Regions from separate parts of the Colwellia psychrerythraea 34H genome, predicted to be linked through region 2. Evidence: predicted binding sites of a transcription regulator. Region 2 holds the regulator's gene; the other holds the start of a gene.

Region 1 (8,202 bases), 220 kb from region 2:
CACAGTGCCATCAGAAATAAAAATTGACGGATATTCTTCTTGTCCACCAACGTGATGAAAATTCATCTGTTCAATGAAGAAAGTAGATGTTTGCTTAATATCTGGCACAGTAAGTCCCAGATGATGAATACCTAACGTATTAGTGGTCGCGATATTAGCATTGGAGTCAGTTGTGGTCTTGCACATAAATAATGGCCTTTCTTTGGTATGATTAATTAAAATTCACACTAGGTGAACAGATCTGTACATAAGCATAGGTGAACAGAACTGTTTACGTCAAGCGAAAAATTGGTATAATTTAACAATAACTACAAAAGCAATGATGAAATCACATGCAACCAAGAAGACAACACCTGATCGATACGGCGTTAACATTATTCAATCAGCAGGGATATCACGCGACCGGTATTGATTTAATTTTGTCTCAAGCCAAGGTATCAAAAGCCACCTTGTATAAACATTTTCGCAGTAAAGATGAATTGATACTTGCCGTATTAGAGCAACGACATCACCAAGTATTATCGATGCTATCGTCTAAGATAGACGATCTAGAAAAAGAGAGTTCTCTTGGCATATTCGCTATATTCGATGCGTTGCACGAGTGGTTTAATAGCGATACTTTTTACGGCTGTAATTTTATTAATGCCAGTGCCGAATATTCTGACGCCCAACATCCAATCTTTTTATTCTCACAAAAACACAAACAACAGGTTGTAGAACTTATTAAAACTAAGTTACCTGCTGGAAATGAAAGTAAAGCAGATCAAATTGACTTATTGATTGAAGGGGCTATCGTGATGGCGCACACCAGGGGCATGAAAAAATCAGCATTAATGGCAAAAGAAATGGCAAAAAAACTGATCCTGCCAAGTGATTGATAAATAATACCTAAATACTGATCAACATAAGGTTTTATAGATAAACAGCTGATTTATATCGTGAAAAACTAATTAAAGCTTCGGTATTAATTTATAAATCCCTTGGCCATCCACCGCAACATAAACATAGCCGTCTGGTCCCTGCTTAATGTTGCGTACTCGTGTAAGTTCATCTTTAACGACTTCCGCCTTAACAGCTTTATTTCCTGCTAAAGTAACCATAACTATCTGGCCAAACTTTAATGAGCCTACCAGTATATTACCCTGCCAATGAGGATATTTATCACTGGTTACAAATGCCATACCTGAAGGTGCTATCGAAGGATCCCAATACCATAACGGTTGTTCCATGCCTTTCTTTTGAGTTAAGTCGGTAATCTCAGTACCTGAGTAGTTAATACCATAACTAATGATTGGCCAACCGTAGTTTTTACCTTTGCCGATAAGATTAACTTCATCACCACCACGTGGACCATGTTCATGAGTCCAAATATCGCCAGTTATTGGGTGTTTAACCATACCTTGAGGATTACGGTGACCATAGGAATAGATAGCCTTTTTAGCTTTATCATTATTAACAAAGGGATTGTCATCAGGTATACGGCCATCATCATGTAATCGATAAACCTTGCCTGCATCGCGTGTAATGTCTTGAGGGTTGACATCTCTTTGACCTCGGTCACCAATAGAGAAATACAAATACCCTTGGTTATCAAAAACTAACCGACTACCAAAATGAACACCTTTTCTACCATAAGCTTGAGCGACATAAATATCTTCTTGGTCGGTTAGCATCTTGTCATTGAGTTTAGCTCGCATTATCGCCGTGCTTTTATTACCTTTGTTATCTTCTTTTGCGTAAGAAAAATATATCCAACCATTGTTGGCATAATCTGGATGTACTGCGATATCAAGTAAACCACCTTGGCTGCCAACCGCTATCTCTGGCAAGTCGGAAATTGTGTCAGCAATGCTTTGTCCTTTTTTTAGCCTCTTTAATTCGCCGTCACGCAGGGTAATTAATAAATCACCATTAGGTAACCACGCCATTCCCCAAGGTATTCCGCTATCAGCAAAGTGTAATTTAGCCGTGATATTTTCATTAAATTGACTAAGGCTGGCCAGTAACGTTTCATTGCTATTTGCAACAAAAGGAACAAGTGTACAACAGGCTATTATGGATAACGTTTTTCGGGCTAACTTTATCTTGAGCTTGATATTACGGAATAGTGACATAGTGGTTATACCAATCGGATTAATCATGATGAGTCGATATTTCATCATAATCAATTTAGCAGTAATTTAAAGCGAAACTTGTTACAAGTAATGTCAACGGAGTAACATAGGCTTTTCTGTGGGTGTGTATTGGTTGAATTATTCGCGTGAAGGATCTTTGACTAACTTTTACTCTGGCTCACCTAATGTCGAAGCGCAAGCCTGCACAAAACAGGCATTATACCCATCGGATTAAATGCCTCTCCTGTGAATCAACTTGTGAAAAGCCTTTATTTTATTCAGCTATATATTTTAAGACTTGGTTACTACTTCTTTGACACCTAAATCTTGCATAGCAATTGAGGTTATCAAGTTGCTAACTCTGAGCGGTAAACCTCTAATAGATTGGTTTTGGGCGTGTAATCCTTCAACTAATGCAGTGCAGCTATCAACTAATGCATCACTATAAGCAAACCCTATCAGGGCAACTAACTTAACCATAGCTACTTCATCAAGCATTTTGCTACTTTCGTCTTGCTGTTCATACACGATATTAACCAATTCGATAGTGCTGACCAGTTTTTCCATTCTAGGGTTTAACCTGAGTAACGCTGCTGCTCTATTACTTGCTGCTCTATCAACAAGTTCCTTGCTGGCAACCAACCCATCCCGAGGTTTTCTGCGAATAACAGGTGCTCTTTTCTTGACAACCTTACGCTCGATTGATTCATTGTAGGTGAACTCGCCATCAACAAATTGACCTATATTGGTTACGCTCAATCGTTCAGCCATTATCGCTGCAGATTTCGAAGTTTTACGAGTAAAATCTCTAAGATCCTCAGCAAAACCATGGGTAGAAATACATTGTGCTAAATCGAGTATTAATGCACTAGTCTTGCCCTTTGACGCACGCAAACACCTGCCGATAATCTGCAAGTACAATCTTAATATCTTGGTCGGTCTAGCTAAAACAACGCAATCAGTGGTGGGATCATCAAAGCCAATCGTTAGCATAGACATATTGATTATTAGCCTAACTTCGTTTGACTTATATCTACGGATGCTTTCATCATTTTCATCAGACGAACGCTGAGAATGAACACGCTCATGTTCAATACCAAGTAAATCAAAAGCCTCAGACAGTGACTCTACATGATTAATAGAGTTAGCAAACAGCATTACTTTACGACCATGAGATAGTGCATCATCAACGGTCTGTTGTGCCACTAAAGAGCAATGTTCCAGTAATATATTATCTAAACCAGAGACACTAAAGTCACCTCGATACATTTTGACAGCACTGTAATCTATCTCTTGAGATAGACTAGGTACTTTGTAAACCGGCTTGGCTAATTCACCCGCTTCAATCAGCATCTTAGTAGTCGTTTCTTCAATCAATTGCATCGACTTATCAATATAAACGCCTAATCTATCAATGGGCGTGGCAGTTAGGCCTATAATTAAGTCAGGAGATAACTCTTCACGCATCGCGATATAAACGCCGCCCATGCATCCCACATGATACTCATCACGTAAAAGCACATCGCACTGTATGTTTAGGTGTTTTCTTCTGCCAAATGACTGCTCCATTACCAAAGTAACATCACCGCCAGCTATATACTTATAACCTGACTTAACAACACTAACAGACAAGCCATTAATAGTGAGGGTGTGCAATAATTGAGGAACCAATGCCGCATTACGTAAACTAATGACGACTTTCTTGTCCGGCATTGCTTGGCACAATTTAAGTATACAGATACTCTTACCGCCCCCCGTAGGTAATGCAATAATGGAGTTAGCTCCAGCGTCAATAGCCTTACGGACGCTGTTAATCTGATAATCTTTTTCTAATACCTTCATGCCATACTACTCGGGCTTAATTCTAGTGTTTATCTGGTAAAATCCAGTAAGTGTTACGTCTTCGTTTTTTACAACGAAACCTCTCTTCAATAAGATTCAGGCCTGATTTAACACAAGTCTTTTCAAGAGGGGGCATCATTATATACCTAAACTACTGCAAGATGCAGAATTGAGCGTGACTAAAGAAGTATTTAACTACAGATCAAGATCAAGATCATAGATAGTTGACTGCTTGAGTTGAGTTTTTTGCTCTTTTTCGCCCAAAAAATAGAGCGTTATTATATATTCAAATTACTTTAAAATGCAGGATTCAGCAGGAATTAGAAAGACATCAAGACAAGGCATTGATTGAATAGAGTGGTTATTGAGGAAAATATGCTCAATATAATTACGTCTGCATTCTCTAATAAGCTGTATTCGTGCCGTGTCCTTCCCGAAACCAATAACATAACATAAAGCATCGAAACTAGCCCTTGGGAGGATACTGAATCAGAGTACAATGGCGTAGATTCAGCTTATCAATTAACAAGAGTACCCTTGCTAATTCCACGAAATTATCTAGGGGTTACTCTTCTTCTGTCTGACTAAAAGAATCAACGAAAGACTGTAATCCTTGTTGCACTAATTCATAGGTTTTATCAATATTAGTAGCAATATCTCCCTCTAATACTTTTAAACTACCAAGTATATCTTTGGCTTCGCTAAAACCTTGCTCAATACCGCCACCAATAATATCAACAAAACTCGCTAACGATTCTTCTGCATCCATTTCCGGGTGCTGCTCTCGATAAGAGCCCAATAACTGAGTGCTAAACGAAACAATACGCTCCGCAGTTGCTTCGGGACTAAAATCAATGCCTGACTCATAAGCATCTTCAACGCTACTTTCAACCCCGCGTTCTTTAAGCGCTTCGTTGATTCCCTGTAAGGCGGTTTTTAACAACAGTGACAGCGGTTGATCACCGACTGTGTTACTAAATTTCAATGTCGACTCTATAATTGCAGCATTAAGTTGTTTTTTATTACTGACAGAAATAGGCTCTTGTACTTCCCCTATTTTTTTCTCATGGGCAAGATCCGATACTTGTTGACCCATGGGTCCATTTTCTTTTTTATCCTGCGCTTTTGCTAAAGATCGAACATCTTGGCTAAAGGTAGCATTGGGTTTAATTGATGAGTCCATAATATCTATCTCTATTTATCAAAGCATTTATTAAAACATATATAAGAGTATCGGCACGGTGAAGTATAACTTAAGCACCAAGTCCTAGAAGTTAGGACAGCTAATTATTTTATTCATTATCGGAAGTATAATCGTCATGTCGCCCGCTCAAATAATAACGTTATTAAGATAAGCCCAATAAACACTAGATTAAGAAATGATAAGCTTGTGATAGTATTTAAGCTACCTGACCACCCACAGTACTATTTTCTCATCAACCTTTGCCTTAAGCCGAGTAACATTTCATGTTCAGCCAGATATCGTCAAAAATTTCAGCTATCCCTACTACCCTCATTACCGGTTTTTTAGGGGTAGGAAAAACGACAGCAATATTGCAATTACTTGCCAATAAACCCAACAATGAAAACTGGGCTGTGCTTGTTAATGAATTTGGCGAAATAGGGATAGATTCTGCATTACTCGCTGGTAGCAGTAATGAACAAGGGGTATTTATTCGTGAAGTACCTGGTGGTTGTATGTGCTGTGCCTCTGGTGTGCCTATGCAAGTCGCGTTAAACCAACTCATTACTAAAGCCAAACCTGACAGACTACTTATAGAGCCGACAGGTTTAGGTCACCCAAAAGAAGTGGTTGAAGTATTAACCAAGGGAAAATTTCAAGAAACAATATCACTGCAGTCAATACTCTGTTTAGTCGATGCTCGAAATCTTATCGATAAGCGCTATACAGAGCATCCATCATTTGTTCAGCAACTCAACGTGGCAGACACCATCTTAGCGGCAAAAGCAGACACCTACTCAGCAAAAGATGAAGAAAACTTAGCGCTATTTATTGCCGAAAATGAGCTAACAGATAAGCCATTACACTTAATGCAGCACGGTAACATTGCCCCTAGTTGGTTAGCGCAACAACCTAAAACAGTAATAGTAACTAAACCAATGATTGGTATTGCGGTCCCCTCTTTACACGAGAGTTCACATACGATTGAACTCGGTTATAAAAAAGAGCGTGAGCAGAGCCAAGCGCTACAAACAAGACTAGCACAAGAGGGATTTATTGAACTCAATAATCATGGTGAGGGTTATTTCAGTAAAGGTTGGATTTTTTCCGACAAGTACCAATTTAACTATAAACAATTATTCGCATTCATAACCGCATTAAAGGCTTCGCGTGCAAAAGGTGTGATACTTACCGAACAAGGGAGTTACGCCTTCAATAAGGCAGGGAGCGATTTTAGCTGCAACAAAGTTACTGATTCAAAAGATAGCCGTATTGAGCTAATTGATACCAATGAAAATGCTTTAAATATTGTTAAAAGCAGAGACTTATTATTGCTAGCGAAAGACGCCATATAGTTTTTAACCACTAAAACTATGATGTAACACTTTATAACAACACTGACTCATAATAGCTATTTATGGCTGGTAATGGCTGGTAATGGCTGGCAATGGCTGGCACCAATGGTGGTGCGACCCTGAACTAAGCAAACCATTACAGGTACTTAGTTCAGCTTTAAATTCTTATTCTGCCTTGCTTACTTAAGCTTTTTTCACAAACTTGGCGGTAACCATCATTTCACCTGCTCCATCTACTTTACAGTCGAGTTGATGATCTTTACCTTCTACTATTCTCCTGATAACAGCTTTAGTACCCACTTTAAGTACTTGAGAGCTACTTTTAATTTTAAGGTCTTTAATCATAGTAACTTTGTCGCCTTCATTCAACAGAGTTCCATTGAAGTCTTTAACGGTAAAAAGTTCTATTTCAGCAAGCTGTTCTGATGGATTCCATTCATGTGCACACTCAGGGCAGATCAACAGGCTTTGATCTTGGTAAATAAATTTGGAATTACATTGGGGGCATGGTGGAAGTGACATAAATTTCTGCTTTAATAATTTTATTTTAATCATATCTCAAATACTAGATTTCATCGACATTCCTTTTGGTAGTGCCAGCTAGCCTACTATGGGATTACTAAGAAGTGTCATTAAGCACTGCATGAACATTAATAACTCAAATACCCTCTACTTAACTGACACCTTAACTAGCACTTTTATGAATGTTCATTGATCCGTATCAACTCCCCGTACGAATAGTTAATCAAGAGATATAAAACAAGAGAAGATCAATAACTTCAAGCCGCTCACACGCTAAAGTAGCACTATTAAGAAGAGACTTAACTACTAAAAAAAAGACGCATAAAGCTTTACCTTTTATTCGTCAATGAGAGCTTACTTATGAGTATTGATAATTCACAACAGCGCATAAATCCTGACAACGTTGCTTTTGGTAATGTTTATATAATGACCCATTCAATTTTCTCAAATGTGATTAAAATTGGTTGCACTTCTGATGATACTGAAGAGTATGCAAAATCACTTTCGGCGAAAGGTCCTGGTGATTATAAATTGTATTTTTCTTTGCCTTGCAATAATCCATGCCAGATTAAAAAACAGTTAAGAAAACATTTCGATGCTGAACAATACGTTAATGAGTTTTATGAAGTTTCTCCAGAAATAGCAAAAAGTGTATTAAAAAGAGAATTGATGAAAATACCTGTTTTAAGCATCCATTAAACGGCTTTAATGCAAACAAAACACCTTAGTTAACTCAATACTGATCCCAATAAGGATCGTTACCAAAGCGTTCAACCAAAAAATCGATCAAACTACGCACTTTAAGCGGTAAGTGTCTGTTCGGCGGGTAAACAGCGTAGGCATGCATACTTTCTATTTTATAATCTGCTAATACTGGAACAAGTTTTTTAGTGGCTAAAGACTGCCAGACAATGAAACTAGGTAAATAGGTGATACCGTGATTTGATTCCGCCAATGACTTAAGAAAATCGCCATTATTGGCAATAATATGCGGCTCAAAATGCACAATATGTTCTTCACCCTCTTTATTCAATAATTTCAGACCGCCTTGGTCTAAATTGCCATATTTAATCACTTTATGGTTTTTCAAATCATTTGGCGTTTTTGGCTCTCCCTGTAATTTTAAGTACTCAGGACTCGCACATAACACATGTTTTATCGGCGCAATTTTTCGAGCTTGCAAGCT
Region 2 (8,202 bases):
TCCAAGCCTACGTGTAATTTCATATCAGGAGATACCTGATGACAAACAAATTAAAATAGTTAGTGCTATTGGGCAGTAACAATCAGTTAAACGTATGCAGGGCATCGTTATAACGTAGAGCTAAATAAGAGGTTGGGTATGAAAATCAGACGTTTTGTTGCCAAAGATATGCGCACAGCATTAGCGCAGATAAAAGAAGAACTTGGCGTTGATGCGGTTATCATGTCCAATAAAAAAATCCCTGAAGGGGTGGAATTGATGGCTGCAGTTGATTACAACCAAGCGGTACCTCCTGCTCAGTTTTCAGAGAATAAACCTCATAAAACTGAAGTACAGGAAAATACACCGAGTGGTAGAGAGATTAGCAACGACGTAGTAAAGCTTGGACAACAAACACCGGTAAACACTACACCCTCAAATCTTAATGAAAATAGAGTTGCGCAAGCACCTGCGGATAGTTTGTCAGCTTTACTTAATCGTCAAGTGCAACAGCCAGCCCCTCAACAATTAGCTTCACAACAAGAGCCCACTAACTTAGGCGATGCTAGCATTGAGCAGCAGTTAAAGAATTTTACCGACCGCCTAAGTCATTCAACTTCTGATGCTATGCCTAGTGAACTTCAACAACAGACAGCTAACACTGAAGCTGAACTATATAATAGTGATCATATTACTGCCAATATATCTAATAATATGTCATCTTCAAGCCCACTTGCTAAAGGTATGAATGATGATGCTCAAGTATCCTCACAAGACTTTGCTAAAATGCAGCAAGAAATGGCTTCTATTCGTTCATTGTTAGAGCATCAAGTATCAGGTTTAATGTGGCAAGATATGGCACAAAAAGATCCTCAACGGGCGGTATTAGTAAATCGATTACTGGCTTTAGGATTAAATGAACAAATAGCGGATCAGATTGCAGGATATGTTCCTGAGCAATCACATGAGAAAGAAGCTTGGTTACAAGCAACACAACTTATCTCTCAACAAATTAATACTACACAGAATGATATAATCAATCGTGGCGGAGTCGTTGCTTTAGTCGGCCCTACCGGTGTAGGAAAAACCACTACTATTGCCAAACTTGCAGCAGGCTTTTCCCAAGTACATGGCAGCGATCAAGTTGCGCTTATTTCTACAGATACTTTCCGTATTGCCGGCTTTGAGCAATTAGCAACCTATGGAAAGATTATTGGTTGTCAGGTGAGTCTGGCTAAAGACAGTCAAGCGTTAGATATATTATTACAGCAGTATTCGAAGAAGAAATTAATCCTAATCGATACTGCAGGTATGGGACAACGAGACATGCGCTTAGCTGAACAATTGACCGCATTAGTATCAAATGCTCGCGTAAGGATTCGAAATTATTTAGTCTTAGCGGCTAATACGCAGCAAGGTGTCATGCAAGAAAATGTAGATCGTTTTAAAAAAGTACCATTATCGGGTTGTATTTATACTAAACTTGACGAAAGTATCAGTATTGGTGAAATAATTACAACTTCGATTCAAAATGGTTTACCAATAGGTTATCTTACTGATGGACAAAGAGTTCCGGAAGATATTAAAGTTGCAAATGCTGAGAAATTAGTTACCCTTGCAGATAAGATGGCGACTAAGTCAGTAAATAATAATGTCACTGTTTTACGGCCGATGCCTGTAGCACCCGCTGCAACGTTATAAGACTCTGGCTAATAGCTAAATATATATAATTAGAAGTAATAATTAAATGATAGATCAAGCGAGCGGCTTAAGAAAGATGCAAGGTTTACAACAAGTTAAAGTAGTAGCCGTGTCAGGCGGAAAAGGTGGTGTTGGTAAAACCAATACCTCGCTGAATACAGCTATTGCGCTAGGACAACTCGGCAAACGGGTTTTAGTTCTCGATGCCGATTTAGGTCTTGCAAATGTCGATGTAATGTTAGGGTTAAGGGTTAAGCGTAATCTATCTCATGTATTGTCAGGAGAGTGTGAACTTGATGACATTATAATTGAAGGTCCTGCTGGCATAAAGATTATTCCTGCAACTTCTGGTTCACAATCAATGGTGGATTTAACGCCATCTGAACATGCTGGTCTCATTCGAGCTTTCAGTGAAATGAAAACACAGTTTGATGTATTGATTGTTGATACGGCTGCTGGCATTTCTGATATGGTCTTGAGCTTCACTCGTGCCGCGCAAGATGTCATGTTGGTGGTTTGTGATGAACCTACTTCAATTACAGACTGTTATGCTCTGATGAAGTTACTGAGCCGTGATCATGGTGTATTTAAATTTAAAGTTGTTGCCAATATGGTGCGTAGTCCGAAAGAAGGACAGCAGCTTTTTGCAAAGCTAACTAAAGTAACCGATAGATTTCTTGATGTCGCAATAGAATTAGTCGCTGTGATCCCATACGATGAAAATATGAGGAAATCAGTTCGTAAACAACAAGTTATAGTAGAAGCATATCCACAATCTCCAGCTTCGTTAGCTTATATAGATTTAGCAAAAAAGGTAAGCCAATGGCCAATACCTAAACAAGCATCAGGGCACTTAGAATTTTTTATTGAACAGTTACTGGCTAATTAACTGACTAACTTAGCATTACTTCAGTGAGAGTAACATTACGTGGTAAAAGTGAATAGCTATAATAATCAAATTGATAAAGCAGCTCTTCTTGAACAACAAACTGTTTTAGTCAAGCGCATTGCTTATCATCTTTTAGCAAGATTGCCAGCAAGTGTTCAAGTTGATGACTTGATACAGTCAGGAATGATTGGTTTATTTGAAGCGGCAAATAATTTTGATAACACTAAAGGCGCAAGCTTTGAAACATTTGCTGGTATCAGAATCCGTGGCGCTATGCTTGATGAAATACGCCGAGGTGATTGGACGCCGCGATCTGTTCATAAAAATAGCAGGATGATCAGTGAAGCGATAAAGCAACTTGAAGCACAATTAGGCCGAGATGTTTCTGATGTTGAAGTTGCTGAAAAATTAGATATTTCACTGAAAGATTACCATCAGATATTGAGTGAAGTAAGTACAGGAAAAATACTTGGTATTGATGATCTTGGTGTTAATGAAGATGCTATTAAGCCAAGTGATGACTATATTGGAGATGATCCATATCAAAGTATTGAGCGAATAGCTTTTAAAAAAGGCTTAACTCAATGCATTAAGTCTTTACCGGAACGAGAAGCTCTAGTACTGTCTTTATATTATGATGAAGAATTGAATTTACGAGAGATCGGGCAAGTACTCGATGTGAGTGAATCACGGGTAAGTCAAATTCATAGTCAAGCGATGCATCGTTTAAAAGCACGTATGCAATCTTGGCAAAGTTAATTAGACTGTGAATAAGCTAGTGATAATGAGTATAAAAAATACCTAATTAGGTAAAATGAAAATGTTAGAAAAAATAATTAATTTTGAATGTTTCGCCGGAGAGTGTCTTGGATAAAAATATGAAAGTACTTGTAGTTGATGATTTTTCAACCATGAGACGTATAGTTAAAAATTTGTTACGTGATTTAGGTTTCACCAACATTCAAGAAGCTGATGATGGCAATACAGCGTTACCCATGCTTCAAGGTGGTGATTTTGATTTTGTTGTGACAGATTGGAATATGCCTGGTATGCAAGGTATCGATTTACTTAAAGCGATTAGAGCAGATGCTAATCTCTCACATATCCCCGTTCTACTTATCACTGCAGAAGCTAAAAAAGAGCAAATCATTATGGCTGCTCAAGCAGGTGTTAATGGTTATATTGTTAAACCATTTACAGCCGCAACATTAAAAACTAAGCTAGATAAAATTTTTGAACGCTTAGCTTAATGTGAAGGCTTTAGTTAACAGTAAATTTGTTAGCTAAATTAAGGTGTTGACAAATATTCCATTAAGGACTTTGCATGAGTATAGCTATGACAGGGCGGATTTCATTAGAGCAAGCAAGATCTTTGGTTGCTTTTTTGGAGTCTGATGAGCAAGACGCAGCGGATGCGATTATTGCTGAGATTCAAAATCCAATCAATTCCGAACTTTTTGCAGAAATTGGTAAATTAACTCGCCAGCTTCACGACTCTTTGACCAATTTTCAAGTCGATTCTAGGTTAAATGATCTTGCTACTACAGATATTCCTGATGCGAAAGAGCGATTGAATTTTGTTATTACGAGAACAGAAGAAGCCGCAAATAAAACTATGGATGCCGTTGAGGCGATATTTCCCGTAGTTGATACCATTGCTGAGCAAGTGGCAACTGTCAATCCTTCATGGACAAAGTTGATGAATAACGAGTTGGACTTGAAAGAGTTTAAATCGCTATGCATTGATATCGATACTTTATTAAAAAATACCGGTAAAGAAACTCAACATATTCATAGCTTAATGACAGATGTATTAATGGCACAAGACTTTCAAGACTTAACAGGTCAAGTTATTCGAAAAGTTATTGAGTTAGTTAGAGAAGTTGAAGAAAGTTTAATCAATATGCTGACAGCTTTTGGCCTGTCTGCAGAAAAAACGCAAGGACCAAGTAATCCTAAAGTAGGTGAAAACCTTGTTGAGGGACCAATTGTAAATGCAGCGAACAGAGATGATGTAGTAGAAGATCAAGATGATGTTGATGATCTTTTATCAAGTTTAGGATTTTAAGGGGAATTACTGCATGTCTTTTGAAGCAGATGAAGAAATTTTACAGGACTTTTTAGTTGAAGCGGGTGAAATCTTAGAATCGCTCTCAGAAGAACTAGTTGAACTTGAAAACGATGTAGATAATGCTGAATTACTGAATTCAATTTTCCGTGGTTTTCATACTGTTAAAGGTGGCGCAGGTTTTTTAAGCCTTGGCGACTTAGTCGATGTCTGTCATGGCGCAGAAAATATATTTGACTTATTGCGTACCGGAAAACGCTCTGTTAATGCAGAGCTTATGGACACCATTTTATCTGCCTTAGATACTGTCAATGACATGTTTGTGATGGTACAAAATAAGGAACCACTTGTTCCTGCAGATGCTACTCTACTCGCTGAACTTGCCCGACTAAGTCACCCTGATGTAAGTACGCCAGCTGTGACTGAAGTCATTGAACAATCAACTCCGACAAATGAAGAATCAAGCTCAAGTGATGAAATGAGTGAAGATGAATTTGAAAAATTATTAGACGAACTACATGGTTCTGGCAGTGTTTCGGCATCGCCAAATCTTAGTGAACCGGCTCCTTATTCGGCACCTACACCGAGTACTGATGGGGCAAGTGATGAGATTTCAGACGATGAATTTGAATCACTATTAGATGAATTACATGGACAAGGTGCTTTTTCAGTTGACGCTGCAGCTTCCACTAACAGCGCTCTAAGTACTTCTAGTGATGATATTGATGACCTTGAATTTGAAAAGTTACTAGATGAATTACACGGTAAAGGTAATGCGCCTAAAGCTGTTGAAAGTTCGGTAACTAACAAGCCTGTTAGTATTCCAACTCCTTCCCCTGAAAAAGAAGTAAAAGCAAAGGCAGCGGTTCCTAAAAAAGTGGCTCAGAAGAAACCTGCTCAGAAAAAATCACAAGAAGAACCAGCAAAAGTTATTGCGAAAAAAGCAGCGGCTACACCAGCACCTCAAGGTGAAACAACGGTTCGTGTGGATACTAAACGACTTGATCAAATTATGAATATGGTCGGTGAGCTTGTTTTAGTAAGAAATAGATTAACAAGTTTAGGTCTGGTTTCTGACGACGAAAATCTAAATAAAGCCGTAACCAATTTAGATGCGGTAACGACTGACTTGCAAGGCGCTGTAATGCAAACACGCATGCAGCCAATTAAAAAAGTTTTTGGTCGCTTCCCTCGTGTTGTACGTGATTTAGCGCGTAGCTTGAACAAAGATATTTCATTGATTTTGGAAGGTGAAGAGACCGATTTAGATAAAAACTTAGTGGAAGCTCTTGCTGATCCTTTGGTGCATTTAGTTAGAAACTCAGTAGATCATGGTATTGAAGCGCCAGATACTCGAGAAGCCATGGGTAAACCTAGAGAAGGTACGGTACTTCTTTCAGCCTCGCAAGAAGGTGACCATATACTGTTAACCATAAAAGATGATGGTGCAGGAATGGATGCAGAAAAGTTGAAAAATATTGCGATTGACCGCGGTGTACTTGATGAAGAATCTGCAGCTAGAATGTCTAATAAAGAAGCCTATAGTCTTATTTTTGCCCCAGGATTTTCGACCAAAACTGAAATTTCAGAAGTTTCTGGTCGTGGTGTTGGTATGGATGTTGTCAAAACCAAAATTACGCAGCTTAACGGTACTGTCAATATTGACTCAGAATTGGGTGTTGGTACTATACTCGAAATCAAAGTGCCATTAACTTTAGCTATACTGCCTACATTGATGGTTGTTGTCGGTAAACAAACCTTTGCTTTACCGCTCGCTTCAGTCAATGAAATTTTTCATCTAGATTTATCAAATACAAATAGTGTTGATGGACAATTAACCATTATCGTTCGTGAGAAAGCGATTCCACTGTTTTATCTAGATCAATGGTTAGTGCGCGACTTTGTTAAAACGTCTCGTGATAAAGGTCACGTAGTTATAGTACAGCTTGGTAATCAGCAAGTAGGTTTTGTAGTTGATAGCTTAATTGGTCAAGAAGAAGTTGTTATTAAACCACTTGATAGGTTATTGCATGGAACACCAGGGATGGCAGGTGCTACGATCACAAGTGATGGTGGTATTGCACTTATTTTAGATATAGCTAACATGCTTAAATTTTATGCGAAAAAGTCACCGATTAATAAAAGATTGCGAAATTAGTGAATCACAAGTAAATCACTTAAGTATATTGCAATAGTGTGAATATTTAGTGTAAATATAAATAGCATAAGCAGAGAGATTAAATGGCCTACAAGGTACTTGTTGTTGATGATTCTAGTTTTTTTAGACGCAGAGTTACTGACATCCTTAATAAAGATCCAAAATTAAACGTTATTGATGTGGCCGTTAACGGTCAAGAAGCAGTAGATAAAGCTTTATTGCTTAAACCAGATGTTATTACGATGGATATCGAAATGCCAATTCTTAATGGCATTGAAGCCGTAAGAAAAATTATGGCTCAATCTCCAACATCAATATTAATGTTTTCATCCCTAACCCACCAAGGAGCGAAAGCAACCTTAGAAGCACTTGATGCCGGGGCATTGGATTTTTTACCGAAAAAATTTAGTGAGATAGCTAAAAATAGTGATGAAGCTGGTAGCCTATTACGCCAACGAGTCGTAGAAATAGCGAGAAAATCTGAATTTTCAAAACAACGCACACGTACTCGGCCAGCGGCAGTAAATATTAGTCCAAAGTCTTCAAGATTAATTGCAGATCAACATAGGCCATTAGCATCAACTTCTTCTTTAGTAACTAAAGATAAAAAAGTTATGGCTGCTATTACTCGAAGCTCGGGTAAAGAATATAAATTATTGGCAATTGGTACATCAACAGGTGGTCCAGTAGCCCTACAAAAGATATTAGTTCAACTTGAAGAGAATTTTCCTTTACCAATCATAATCGTTCAGCATATGCCAGCAGCATTTACAGCAGCATTTGCTAGTCGCTTGAATTCTTTGTGTAAAATATCGATTAAAGAAGCCGCTGATGGGGATGTTTTAAAACCCGGTTGTGCTTACTTAGCCCCAGGTGGGCGACAAATGCTTATTTCCGGTAGTGAAAATTCAGCAAAGATTAAAATTTTAGATGATGACTCTCCCAAAATAACCTTTAAACCTAGTGTTGATATTAGTTTTGGCTCAGCCGCAAAAACATTTGCTGGCAAAGTTTTAGGAGTGATTTTAACTGGAATGGGCTCTGATGGTAAAGAAGGAGCCAGAATGTTAAAAGCTAAAGGGGCAACTATTTGGTCTCAGGACGAGCAGTCCTGTGTAGTTTATGGTATGCCTCAGGCTATCGACAAAGCAGGAATATCTGAATTATCTCTCTCTTTGGACTCTATGGCTGCATCGATGGTAAAGGAAATCAGTCGTGGATAAGTTGAGTATTGCGGGACTCACCATTGCTATTCTAGCTGTTTATATAGGCTTTAGCTTAGATGGTGGTCATTTATCCGCTTTATTTGAACTTCCTGCATTCATCATTGTATTTGGAGGCACCTTAGGTGCGGTCATGTTGCAATCTTCCATGGTGCAATTTACCCATGCAATATCACTGCTTAAA

Evidence for each region. The regulator FliA, encoded in region 2, starts transcription of late flagellar genes. The targets are predictions, from matches to a motif close to CTAAAGNTNNNNNNNNNNNNGCCGATA.
Region 1: the regulator FliA is predicted to act here: its motif matches at 5,188-5,214, upstream of CPS_RS05790 (DUF5610 domain-containing protein).

What each region holds. Positions count from the first base shown of each region.
Region 1 is NC_003910.7:1,338,316-1,346,517, reverse strand. It holds gene CPS_RS05810 (VOC family protein) at 1-186, opposite strand, end outside; gene CPS_RS05805 (TetR/AcrR family transcriptional regulator) at 333-878, shown strand; gene CPS_RS05800 (PQQ-dependent sugar dehydrogenase) at 951-2,141, opposite strand; gene CPS_RS05795 (DEAD/DEAH box helicase) at 2,406-3,956, opposite strand; gene CPS_RS05790 (DUF5610 domain-containing protein) at 4,522-5,139, opposite strand; gene CPS_RS05785 (CobW family GTP-binding protein) at 5,424-6,494, shown strand; gene CPS_RS05780 (zinc ribbon domain-containing protein YjdM) at 6,678-7,016, opposite strand; gene CPS_RS05775 (GIY-YIG nuclease family protein) at 7,377-7,715, shown strand; gene CPS_RS05770 (LysR family transcriptional regulator) at 7,750-8,202, opposite strand, start outside.
Region 2 is NC_003910.7:1,559,766-1,567,967, forward strand. It holds gene flhA (flagellar biosynthesis protein FlhA) at 1-79, shown strand, start outside; gene flhF (flagellar biosynthesis protein FlhF) at 139-1,680, shown strand; gene CPS_RS06745 (MinD/ParA family ATP-binding protein) at 1,727-2,569, shown strand; gene CPS_RS06750 (RNA polymerase sigma factor FliA) at 2,609-3,328, shown strand; gene cheY (chemotaxis response regulator CheY) at 3,436-3,819, shown strand; gene CPS_RS06760 (protein phosphatase CheZ) at 3,894-4,637, shown strand; gene CPS_RS06765 (chemotaxis protein CheA) at 4,651-6,795, shown strand; gene CPS_RS06770 (protein-glutamate methylesterase/protein-glutamine glutaminase) at 6,879-8,018, shown strand; gene CPS_RS06775 (flagellar motor protein) at 8,011-8,202, shown strand, end outside.